Regions from separate parts of the Desulfitobacterium hafniense DCB-2 genome, predicted to be linked through region 1. Evidence: riboswitches for the same ligand, from Rfam matches in the RefSeq annotation. Region 1 holds a riboswitch; each other region holds the start of a gene.
What was found. Region 1 has a riboswitch for glycine ahead of gcvT (glycine cleavage system aminomethyltransferase GcvT). Riboswitches for the same ligand answer to the same signal wherever they lie in the genome.

Region 1 (4,159 bases):
GTCACAGCTCATTAAAGCTGCTTCGGCGAGGGCCGATGCCCCATCATACATGGAAGCATTGGCCCCGTCCATTCCGGTCAGCTCACAGACAAGGGTCTGGAACTCATAGATGGCCTGCAAGGTCCCTTGGCTGATCTCCGGTTGATAAGGGGTATAGGCCGTATAGAACTCCGAGCGCAGCAAGAGCTGATCCACATAGCTGGGGATAAAATGCTCATAAGCCCCCGCTCCCAGATAAGAGGTATACTCTTCCACCGTTTTATTCTCTGCAGCCAGCCTGCCCATATATTTTACCAGTTCCAGCTCAGACAGCCCTTCCCGAATCTTCAATTGGGCCTGGCGCCGAACGCTTTCCGGGATATCCGCAAAAAGCTCTTCAAGGGAGCCCACGCCAATCCGGGTGAGGATCTGTTCCTGCTGGTCCACCGTGTTCGGCACATAATTCATTTATTGGCCCTCCTCCGCAAGAAACGCCTCATATTCCGCGGCTGATAAGAGTTCATCCAATACCGTCAGATCATCCACTTCCACCTTAATCAGCCATCCCTCACCATAAGGATCATCATTGAGAAGTTCCGGAGAATCCAGCACCTCTTGATTATAATCGATAACCTTGCCGCTGACCGGAGCAATCATATCCGACACGGCCTTGACGGATTCAACGGTTCCAAAGGCCTCCCCGGCCACCACCGTGGTATCGTTATCAGGCAGCTCCACAAAGACCACATCTCCTAAGCTGTCCTGAGCGTGAGCCGTAATCCCCAAAGTCACAGTATTTCCTTCGACCTTAGCCCACTCATGAGATTTGCTGTACTTTAATTCTACTGGATTCATACTATCATCCTCCTTATTTTGCGGGGAAAAGGAACAGGTCCCTAACCCCATTTAATCGTGTTTTTTAACATCCCCAGTGCTCTGCAGCACTTAAAACCTGCCTTGCCCGGCGAGGACGATTTTCGCACCGCTTTACCCCTGCCGTTTGTAGAACAGTGAAGGAATAATCCGGGCTTTAACGGCTTTCCCACGAATGATCACATCCAAGGTTTCCCCTATTTGAGCATACTCCGGGGGAATCAAGCCAAGGGCAATGTTTTTGTTTAAAGTAGGTGAAAAAGAACCTGAAGTAATAAAGCCGATTTCTTTACCCTCTTTCTGAAGGGGATAATGGGAGCGGGCTATGCCCCGTTCGATCATTTCCAGGCCTACCAACTTTCTCGGCACTCCCTTTTCCTTCTGGGCTGATAACGCCTCTTTACCGATAAAGTTATCCTTCTCCAGCTTGACAAAAAACCCTAGCCCGGCCTCCAAAGGTGTGATATCCGGCCCCAGTTCATTGCCGTATAAAGGCAGCCTGGCTTCAAAACGGAGAGTATCCCGGGCGCCCAGACCAATGGGCTGAACTCCCTCCGACCCTCCAACCTCGAGAATTCTTTCCCACATCCGGGGAGCATGCTCGGGAGGCAGGTAAATTTCAAAGCCGTCTTCCCCGGTATAACCTGTCCTGGAAATCAGGCAAAGGACTCCGTCCACTTCCCCATGCTTAAACCAATAGTAGTTGATCTGTGCTAAATCCATACTTGTCAGCTTTTGCAGGATTTTCTCCGCCCAAGGGCCTTGCAAAGCCAATTGGGCAAAGTCCCCGGAGCGATTTTCCAGACTTATTTCGAAGCCCTCAGCTTGAGCCTGCATCCAGGCAAAATCCTTATCCGTATTGGAGGCATTGACCACCAGCAAAAAATGCTCCCGGCTATAACGATAGACCAGCAGATCATCCACCACACCCCCAGCAGAGGTGCACATGGGGGAATACTGAATCTGGTTATCCTGAATTCGCGACACATCATTGGTCAATAGGTACTGCAAAAAAGCAAGGCTATCCTTTCCCTTCAACTCCACCTCACCCATATGAGAGACATCAAAAAGCCCCGCTTTGCTGCGCACGGCCTTGTGCTCCTCAATGACTCCGGCGTATTGAACCGGCATTTCCCAGCCGCCGAAATCAATGAGCTTCGCACCGGCCCGGCGGTGCTGCTCATACAGTGGTGTTCTTTTTAGTTCCGTCACTTAGGACACCTCCCTAGAATTGAGTATTAACCAAAACCGGAAAAAACATTATTGAACATAGGGAAAATAAAGAAATGGGTAAAATAAAAAACAGAGAATAGCACGTCGCGCTACCTCTGTCCTTTGACCTGAGAGATTTACCCTTTGCTTGCGGGCTACCCCTTTGGTGTTCTCCGCTGAGAAGCTCTCCAGAGTTTCGTCTTCCAGCAGTACTTTTGCCTGAGAGTTTCCCTTTCTGAACAGGCGACATTCAGGAAGTTTCTCCTTCGGCGCTCAGGATGTCGAGTCTCTCCTACTGGAATCATTCGAAGCCATATGTATTTTTACCTGATATAGATTGACTATATTTACCTGCTTTTATTATAGTCAGCAAACCGATTTTCGTCTACACAAATATCCCATTTCTATGAAATAATTAAATGTACAATGATTATTTCTTACAGCTTGTGGGCCAGCTCGTTTAATTCAGTGCCGACCTGCTGCAGCTCCTCCACCATCTGAGCAATCTCCTGAGTGGCCTTAGCTTGTTCTTGAGCTATGACATTGTTTTGAAACACCCCATTGGCGATCTCTTCCATGGTATCCTGAAAGGTGCTCAGCAAATTATTGATTTCATTGGCTGAACGGTTGCTTTCATCGGCCAGCTTGCGCACTTCTCCCGCCACTACCGAGAATCCTTTTCCTTGTTCTCCGGCACGGGCCGCTTCAATGGCCGCATTAAGCCCTAAAAGATTGGTCTGCTTCGACACCCGGCGAATGAATTCGGTGACACCTTCCGTGGCCTTAACATGCTCTTTGGCATTCTGGGCTACCGTAGCCACAGTCTGGCTCACCCCCGCCACCTCTTCCGAAGAAGCCGCCATTTCCTGGATAGCCCCAGCCGCTTGTTCCAGAGCCTCTCCCATCCTCTCCACATGAGCCTTGAGAACCTCTTTCAGCTCCTCATCCCGGAGTAAAAAAGCAATCATCGCCGCTGTGACCTTCGCTACAGGACTAACGCTATCCAAAGGGCCGGCCACGCCAAAGGTCCCCAGCTTTTCCCCCTCGAGGACAATGGCAATGTTCATGCCTTCCCGTTGTTTTCCCTGAGAATTCATTTCATCTTCCGCAGTGATTTTAATGTCTTGGATAGAGGTCGTCATGATGCGGTGTGCACCCGCATGGGCAATGCCAACCCGCTGTTTAGCCGAATCGGCGATAATGGTCCCCGTAGCGTCACAAACAATGCCATGAAACCCACTTTCGGTATAAATCAAATCCACAATCCGGTTGGCCAGACTTTCTGTAAGCCTCATTCTCTTCACTCCCACCTCTGCAGGTCTTAATTTGAGCATTTAATTCAAAATCCCAGAAGAAAATCAAGTGCAATTTAGTACCTGATCCTAAAAATTAGACAAATAAATCCACTGGTTTTCATCACTAAATATAATACTAAGTATTCAAACTATTGTCCATGGATTTGCCCTTAATAATAAACGTTATCGTTTTAGATACATTAAACAAGACTTGAGCAGATGGTACCGCCCAAGTCTTATTTAATGGAAATATTGAAGAAATGCTATTTTTTAGAGATGGCTTACAACAGAGGCACAGCGGGGGCAGAGGGTGGGATGCTCCTGATTCTCCCCAACTCCTGTATCGTAAATCCAGCAGCGCTCGCATTTTTCTCCTGCCGCCGAGTTCACGGCTATACCGAAACCAGCCAGGTCTTCTGCCATGCTCAGGCCCTCAGGCTTCTCTTCGCCTGCACTATGGAGCTGAACTGCCGAGACGATGAAGATTTCCGACAGATTGGGAATACCTCTTAAGAATCCTTCCAGCTCAGCATTGGGATACAGGTCTACCTGAGCTGTCAAAGGATGGTTGATCAATTTATCCTGACGGGCTTTTTCCAAGGCTTTTGTTACCTCGGAGCGGACCGCCAACAGAGTATCCCATTTTTTCTCCAGCGCTTCATCCAGCCATTGCGGAAGGGCCTCGGGCATTTCCTCAGTTTGGACATGGGAACCAGCGGGCACCCCTGGGACATAAGGCCAAATCTCATCCGCCGTATAGGTCAGCACCGGCGCCATCAAGCGTACCAGGGCATTGAGAA
Region 2 (4,159 bases), 2.2 Mb from region 1:
TGGATTAGGTGCTGCGGTAGTTCTGGGAGGAGGGGCTTTTGGAGTAAAGCGCACTCTTTCCCGGAGCAAAAAATAATCCCAGTGAAAAGAGTAAAAGAAATGGGGATGGAGATACTCTCTGTTAAGAAGAACTACCGAGGTGATGCACAGTGTTTAAGAGATTCCTGATTATTTTGGCTTCAGTGCTTTTACTGGCGGGTTGTGCGGCCAAGACGCCCCAGGATCAAAATGCTGATCTGGATAAACCCGGGCAGCAGGTAGGGACGGATTTGCCGGTCGGGGACCAAGGACAGACAGGCCCTGGTGTAGGACAAGGTAACGAGACAGAACAAAGTGCCAGCCTGGGAAACATCCATCTGGGCGATCCCTTCAGCCAGGCAGAGAAAATCTTAGGCAAGGACTATCAAGAAACTTTCTATGATGAGCCTGGGCATTTCCCTGAAGCCTGGTACAGCAGAGAGTATAAGCAAGGCATCAGGCTCATTGTCGGAAAAGATTCCGGCAAAGTGCTGGAGATTGACGCTATTGCCGCGGACTTCGCCACCAACCTCGGTGCCAAGGTAGGAGATACCGCTGAGAGAATTAAGGACGTGTATGCTGACAAATACAAACCCTTTGAAAGCAGACATGGTGAAGGACCTCTGGAAGGCTTCTATCTGCTGGAGGATGGTCAGCTCATGATCTTCGACTATAACAGGGAAGATAACCAATTGGTCAATACGAATGTGAAGCCGGATTCTAAGGTGGAGATGATCAGGTTGACCCAATCTCAATATCTGGATTAAAGGCGATAAACAGGCGAAAACGCATCCGCAATTTGGGATGCGTTTTTGTTTGGAAACCAATCCGCCAAACCATAATATATTAAAAATAGGGGAGGGAGAGAGTTTTCACGATCTATTCAGCATTACGCCCGGACAGCCTGGCTCCCAGGTCAAAGGCTTGCCGGCAATCCTGAGGGAATCGCTCTTGGCGCACCTGGGCTTTATGCTGCTCATTAAATCGAGAGGCTTCATAGTTGGAGTAGTTGTCAAACTGATAGGTATCTGTGGCCAGGAGATATTCGGAAGGTCCATTAAGGAGTTCGAGGCTGCGGGCATTGGCTTTAAAAACCGCTTCGTAACCAAGCTGAGGCAGGAAATCTTCGGGAACATTCATCGTGTAGATAAAACCTGAGGCCACTTTTCTTGGGAAAAAAGTACGCTGGCCTTCATTATAGGAAAGAAGGGAGAAAAACAGCCGCTCCAGGAAGGAGCGCATTGCTCCGGTGACATTGCCAAAGTAAATGGGCGAACCCAGCAGCAGGGCATCGCACTTCAGCACTTCTTCCAAAAGGGGGGTCAGCTCATCTTTAAGGACACAATGCCCTATCCGGCTGGAGTTCTTGCGTTTGCACCCAAAGCAGCTGATGCATCCTTTATAATTCAGATCATAAAGATGAAACAGGTCTGTTTCGGCACCTACAGATTGCGCTCCTTCAAGGGCTTTATGCAATAATGTAGCCGTGTTCCATTGCTTGCGGGGGCCGCCATTAACAGCAATAACCTTCATAGTCAATACCTCAACTCCTTATGTTAATGGGTTTGCTTAATTGAGCAGTAATTTACCTTCACTTCTATTATATTAGGGAGAGTCTTAAAAACAAAGGTTTGCAATTATGAGCAAGGATGTTTATAATACTGAAAAGAAGTGAATAACTGGATGAGGTTTTCAGGAGAACAGGGTAAGCTAACCATGATGAACTGAAAACGGACAGAACTCTGGAGAGTTCCGCAAGGACGCCGAAGGGGCAAGACAGCAAAGCTGTTCAATCTCTCAGGCAAAAGGACAGAGCGCATAGTTTGTGAACGATGCTAAGGCAGGCGATAACTGCCAATAAGCGGGTTCGCAAATGCTCGTGTACCGGAGTCAAACTTAAGATTTGGCTTTTTTTTATTGGTGAAAAGAAAGGAAAAAAACAAAAAAGAAAAGGGGTAAAGAAAAATGAGCTTAGAACCAACCCGTGATACGTCCAATCGCGTGATTATTTCCATCTTAGGCAAGGATCAAATAGGAATTATCGCCTGGCTGACCGGGCGCTTAGCTGAAAAATCCATCAATGTCCTGGATCTCAGTCAAACTATTCTCCAGGGTTTTTTCACCATGATTATGATCGTGGATGTTACTCAATCCACGGCCTCCTCCTTAACCGAGCTCACCAAGCAATTGCAAAGCGAGGGAGAAGCCCGGGGCTTAAAGGTCAATGTCCAGCATGAAGATATTTTTGAATTCATGCATCGAGTATAGGGGGGATTATAGTGAAAATGCATCTGGCTCCTCAGGAAATACTGCAAACCATTGCAATGGTGGAAAATGAGAATTTAGACATCCGTACCATCACTATGGGCATAAGTCTGTTGGACTGTGCCGGAGATGATGTACAACAGGTGGAACAAAAAATCTACGATAAAATTACCCGTCAAGCTGAGCATTTAGTCAGTGTAGGGGAAAGCTTAGCCGCTCGTTACGGCATTCCTATTGTCAATAAAAGAGTCTCGGTAACTCCGGTGGCCCTTTTAGGCTCCAACTTTAATCCCGAAGAAATGGTCCGCTTGGCTAAAGCCTTAGACAGAGCGGCCAAGACGGTGGGGATTAACTTCCTGGGAGGTTTTTCCGCCCTCGTTCAAAAAGGCTTAACCAAGGGAGACCGCTCCTTAATTGAAGCGATTCCCCAAGCCTTGGCGGAGACAGAGTTTGTCTGCTCCTCGGTGAATATCGGTTCCACCAAATCCGGAATCAATATGGATGCTGTGCTGAGGATGGGGGAAGTCATCCTGGACAGCGCCCGGCGGACAGCGGCTCAGGATGGCATCGCCGCAGCCAAGCTCGTGGTCTTCTGCAACGCCCCGGAGGATAATCCCTTCATGGCCGGAGCCTTTCACGGCGTGGGAGAGCCGGAGGCGGTGATCAACGTGGGGGTCAGCGGTCCCGGCGTCGTTGCCCATGCCGTCAAGAAAAGCCCCCAGGCGGATTTGGGAGAACTGGCCAACCTCATTAAACGAACCTCCTTTAAGATTACCCGCATGGGAGAATTGATTGGCAGAGAAGCTTCCCAAGCTTTGCAGGTTCCCTTCGGCATTGTGGATCTTTCCCTGGCACCGACCCCGGCTGTGGGAGACAGTGTAGCAGAAATTCTTGAGAACATGGGACTGGAACGCTGCGGCGCCCATGGGACCACGGCTGCTTTAGCCCTGCTTAATGATGCGGTGAAAAAAGGAGGAGCCATGGCATCCTCCCATGTGGGCGGTTTAAGTGGAGCCTTTATCCCTGTCTCCGAAGATGCAGGCATGATCGAAGCTGTGGAAGTCGGCGCCCTGAGCATCGAGAAGCTGGAGGCCATGACCTGTGTTTGCTCGGTGGGATTGGATATGATCGCTATCCCCGGAGATGTGGAGCCGGAAACCATCGCCGGGATTATCGCCGACGAGGCTGCTATCGGCATGATTAATAAGAAGACAACCGCGGTACGGGTGATACCGGCCATCGGCAAAAAGGTGGGGGATCGGGTTGAGTTCGGCGGACTGCTGGGCAGCGCCCCGGTGATTAAGCTGAACCCCTTCTCTTCCCGTGAATTTATCCGGCGGGGCGGCAGAATTCCTGCCCCCATAACCAGTCTATCCAACTAAAATTGTCCTTTGCTGAAAAAGAGAATTGGAAAGTGATTCCAATCACATTTTTTTAGGGTAATTCAGGTTAGAATAAGTCATAAGCAAATGATTGAATCATAAGCAAATGGCCTGCAGGAAAAAGGGGGATTTTATAATGGCACAAATTATGAAAAATATTGAGTTTTCCCAAGTTCTGGACCTGAAAGAGCTGATTACTTACCAACAGGGACAAGTGATCAGCCGCACCCTTGCTCAGACTCCTATCGTCAGCATTACCCTGTTTTCCCTGGATGAGGGGGAGGGAATCAGCACTCATACCACTTCGGGAGACGCCATGGTGCAGATTCTGGATGGCGAAGCGGAAATCACCATCGGAGATAAAGTCTTGATCGTGAAAGAGGGAGAGACCCTGATCATGCCCTCCGACGTTCCCCACGGTTTGGAAGCCAGGAAACGGTTTAAAATGCTTTTGACGGTGATTAAGTACTAGGAATAATATTTTGATGAGGCAG
Region 3 (4,159 bases), 920 kb from region 1:
AAGCGGGCAAATTCATATTGATGTGGGACATGTTCCATCTCACATTCCCGAACGACCCAATCATAGAGGGGACGGTGATCTTCAAATTCTAAAGTACAGATAGAGTGAGTTATCCCTTCGATAGCATCCTCTAAAGGATGGGCATAATCATACATGGGGTAGATGCACCATGTGTCCCCTGTATTATGGTGGGTGGCATGGGCAATCCGATAAAGGACAGGATCCCGCATATTGATGTTAGGTGAGCCCATATCGATCTTAGCCCGGAGAACCTTTTCTCCGTCCTTAAATTCACCTTGACGCATTCTCTCAAAGAGCTCCAGGTTCTCGGCCACGCTGCGGTTGCGGTAAGGGCTTTCCTTACCGGCCTCAGTCAGGGTGCCGCGGCTTTTTCTAATCTCCTCAGCGGATAAATCACAAACATACGCTTTGCCCTTTTCGATCAGCAGAACGGCTCGCTTATGCATCTCCGCAAAATAATCGGAAGCGAAAAAGAGGTTGTCCCAGTCAAACCCCAACCACTTGACATCTTCTTTGATGGATTCTACATATTCAGTATCTTCTTTGACCGGATTCGTATCATCAAACCGCAAATTGGTTTTTCCTTTGAATTCGTCGGCCAAACCAAAGTTCAAACAGATGGATTTAGCATGCCCAATATGCAGGTAACCATTGGGCTCGGGGGGAAACCGTGTCGTGATTTCTTCTACCTTTCCCTCCCGTAAATCCTCAAGGATAATGCTGCGTAAAAAATTAGAGGATTTATTCTCGTTATCCACGAATACCAACCTTTCCTAGGGAATCTTATCTCCTACTGTAACGGAAGACCTCTCCAGTAGTGTTACCCGAATTCTCGTCCTTCACCCATTGCTGCTTATAAATGATAGTCTCCCGCAGCCTCCGGCTGATAAAGAATTTTTTCCACCTTAAAGCGGACGACACCACCGGGAACCTTCCAGTCGATGATATCTCCTTCCAGATAGCCCAGAATAGCCGTCCCTACGGGAGCAAGAATTGAAATCTTATCCTCCAGAAGATCGGCATCCTCAGGATACACTAAAGTATAGACGGTTTCTTCGCCTGTCTCCAGATCCTTCAGCAAGATTCTGGAATTCATGGTGATGGCATTCCCTGGGATCTTTTCAGAAGGCACCACATCCGCCCCATTTAACTCATGCTCAAGATCTTTTAAGTAATCCTTGTTTTTAGCGCTGCCAAACTCTCTTTCCTTATTGATAAGTTTGAGCAGACGCTCACGGTCCACAGCTGTAATACTGATCTTTCTACTCATTTCTCCTGAACCTTCCTTTTCTAATGATGAATAGCTAAATATAGAGCGACTATCGCCAGATAGCCGCTGTCAAAAGTTTATGTACTTCAAAAAAGGGAAAATCACTAAACCATTTTAATTATATACTATTTTCTATAATAAGTAAATGTTAGGCATATTCCCAAAAATAATTCTTGAATAAAATGGGAGCGGTAATTATAATTATAGATACAATTCCAGAAAATGCGGTGGCAATCTGGAATTTACGAAAAACTGCATAGGAATGCTGGATGAGATTTACGGGAGAAGGGCACGGCCCGCCGAAGAAGTTGAAACTTTCAGGTGACTGGAATAAGTCAGGGACCGTAAATTGACAGCACTCTGGAGAGACTCGATTAGAGCGCCGAAGGGGCAATACAATGACGTGTTGTTAAATCTCTCAGGCAAAAGGACAGAGAAGGAACAGGGACTGCTACAGAGCAATCTCTTACTTTTGTACCTATCGTCCGAATATTCAGAGTCAATCGCTAAGGATTGACTCTTTTTATATATAAATTGCCATCCTTTTTGCGGGAGGCTGCCGCAACGGAGATGTGCAGAGAGATGCGAAAAGAGAGATTAAAGGAGGAACACTCAATGGATGCCTTGCATAATTTTATCGTCTGGCTGAACGACTATCTCTGGGGCCCACCGATGCTTGCTTTGCTTTTTGGCACGCACTTATTCCTTACGTTTCGTACTCGTGGTATTCAAAGGCATATTTTTAAGGGGATCAAATTATCTCTTACGAAGGATCCTGATGCCAGCGGCGATGTGAGCCAATTCGGAGCTCTGACCACCGCTCTCGCCGCTACCATCGGAACCGGTAATATCGTCGGGGTAGCTACGGCCGTGGCTTTAGGCGGCCCCGGTGCCGTACTTTGGTGCTGGCTCACCGGGGTATTCGGAATTGCCACCAAATATGGGGAGGCCTTATTGGCGGTGAAATACCGGGTTAAAACCGCTGACGGCACCATGCTGGGCGGCCCTATGTATGCTTTGGAAAGAGGCCTGGGCCAGAAGTGGCTGGCTGTACTCTTCTGCATCTTTACTTCTATTGCCGCCTTTGGTATTGGCAATATGACTCAGGCTAATTCTATTTCCGGCATGCTGAATTCTCAATTTAACGTCAACCCTATCATTACCGGTCTTCTCTTAGCTTCCCTCACTGGAATTGTAATCATCGGCGGAGTGAAGTGGATCGCCCGGGTCTGTGAAAAATTTGTCCCCTTTATGGCGATTGCCTATGTCCTTGGTTGTATCATTATCCTGATTATAAACGCCTCCTATGTCTGGCCCGCCATTGTCTTGATCTGTGAATCGGCTTTCACCCCCACTGCAGCCGGCGGCGGATTCGTCGGTGCCAGTATCATCATGGCCGCCCGTTACGGGATTGCCAGGGGTCTTTTCTCCAATGAATCCGGTTTGGGTTCCGCCCCCATCGTCGCTGCCGCCGCTCAGACCAGGAATCCTGTCCGTCAGGCTCTCGTCTCGGCCACCGGTACCTTCTGGGATACCGTTGTCGTCTGCTTAATGACCGGTCTGGTCGTGGTCAGCAGTGTCCTTAGCAACCCGACCGCCGCCGAAGGGTTAAAAGGCGGTGATTTAACTTCTATGGCTTTTAGCCAGATTCCAGTAATTGGCCCTATCGTTTTAACCTTCGGGCTTTTGACCTTTGTTTTCTCTACCATCCTGGGCTGGTCTTACTATGGTGAAAGAGCTGTGGAATACCTCTTTGGCAAAAAAGGCATCCTCCCTTACCGCCTCCTCTGGGTTCTCGCTGTTTTAGCCGGTTCTTTGGTCACTCTGCAATTCGTCTGGGATTTGGCGGATGCAATGAACGCTATGATGGCTATTCCCAACCTTGTGGCACTCCTTCTTTTAAGCGGAGTTATTGTCTCGGAAACCAGGAAGTATCTATGGGAAGATCGTCTGGATGAAGCCTCTGATGAGCCCATCCCCGTCATTCAGAATAAATAAGCTCTCGGTGGAGCTCAGTCTGCTCAATGATAGTTTTCGCATAGATGACAAACTACGAGACACCTCTCCCTTGCGGAGAGGTGTCTCTCTGTGCCTTATCCTATCCCATAGAACTGGGGAGAATTTCTAGCCAGTAGTTATCCGGATCATTGATAAAATAGATCCCCATGGCTTCATTTTCATAACAGATGCAGCCCATTTTTTGATGGTGTTCATGAGCTCCCTGGAAATCATCCACCGTTAAGGCCAGATGAAACTCATTATCGCCCAGATTATACGGTTCTGTTCTATCCCTTAACCAGGTAAGTTCCAAGGCATGAGCGGTTACCCCATCCCCCAGATAAATAATAATGAATTCCCCGCTCTCCGGAGCTATACGCCTGACTTCCTTTAACCCTAATGCCTCTTCGTAAAATTTAAGACTTTTCTCCAGGTTCAGCACATTGATATTATTGTGTGTAAATTTAAATTTCATGGCCATCATCCCCTTCGTTTATTTTAGACACGCTTTCTTTTCCGAGAATTAATTATCGACGAAACTCTCTATTGTCTTGCATATTCATCCATATTATAGTAATTTTTTATAGAGAACACAATCTTCCGATCATTTTAGATGAGGTGATTTTTATGAAAGCTCCCCTCGAAAAGCTAGGACTTCGTATTGAGTATATTCAGCACAGTGGTTTCATCGTGGAAACCGATAGGGAGTTCCTTGTCTTTGACTATTATCAAGGTCAAGTCCAGTTGCCCAGCCATAAGCAGATCACTGTTTTTTCCTCCCATGTCCATCCGGATCATTACAATCCTGAAATCTTCCAGTGGCAAACCCACTATCCTAATACTCACTATATCCTCAGCTCGGATATCCAG

Region 2: linked by a shared signal. The riboswitch ahead of DHAF_RS05650 (ACT domain-containing protein) and the one ahead of gcvT (glycine cleavage system aminomethyltransferase GcvT) in region 1 are both predicted to bind glycine.
Region 3: linked by a shared signal. The riboswitch ahead of DHAF_RS24330 (alanine/glycine:cation symporter family protein) and the one ahead of gcvT (glycine cleavage system aminomethyltransferase GcvT) in region 1 are both predicted to bind glycine.

What each region holds. Positions count from the first base shown of each region.
Region 1 is NC_011830.1:4,286,292-4,290,450, forward strand. It holds gene gcvPA (aminomethyl-transferring glycine dehydrogenase subunit GcvPA) at 1-447, opposite strand, end outside; gene gcvH (glycine cleavage system protein GcvH) at 448-834, opposite strand; gene gcvT (glycine cleavage system aminomethyltransferase GcvT) at 967-2,064, opposite strand; glycine riboswitch at 2,177-2,260, opposite strand; glycine riboswitch at 2,262-2,369, opposite strand; gene DHAF_RS26625 (sugar diacid recognition domain-containing protein) at 2,502-3,359, opposite strand; gene ileS (isoleucine--tRNA ligase) at 3,630-4,159, opposite strand, start outside.
Region 2 is NC_011830.1:1,217,651-1,221,809, forward strand. It holds gene DHAF_RS05635 (hypothetical protein) at 1-76, shown strand, start outside; gene DHAF_RS05640 (hypothetical protein) at 150-785, shown strand; gene DHAF_RS05645 (flavodoxin family protein) at 898-1,551, opposite strand; glycine riboswitch at 1,751-1,841, shown strand; gene DHAF_RS05650 (ACT domain-containing protein) at 1,984-2,286, shown strand; gene DHAF_RS05655 (PFL family protein) at 2,298-3,665, shown strand; gene DHAF_RS05660 (cupin domain-containing protein) at 3,802-4,137, shown strand.
Region 3 is NC_011830.1:5,205,459-5,209,617, forward strand. It holds gene DHAF_RS24320 (glutamine--tRNA ligase/YqeY domain fusion protein) at 1-779, opposite strand, end outside; gene rnk (nucleoside diphosphate kinase regulator) at 875-1,291, opposite strand; glycine riboswitch at 1,642-1,735, shown strand; gene DHAF_RS24330 (alanine/glycine:cation symporter family protein) at 1,907-3,289, shown strand; gene DHAF_RS24335 (VOC family protein) at 3,390-3,773, opposite strand; gene DHAF_RS24340 (MBL fold metallo-hydrolase) at 3,917-4,159, shown strand, end outside.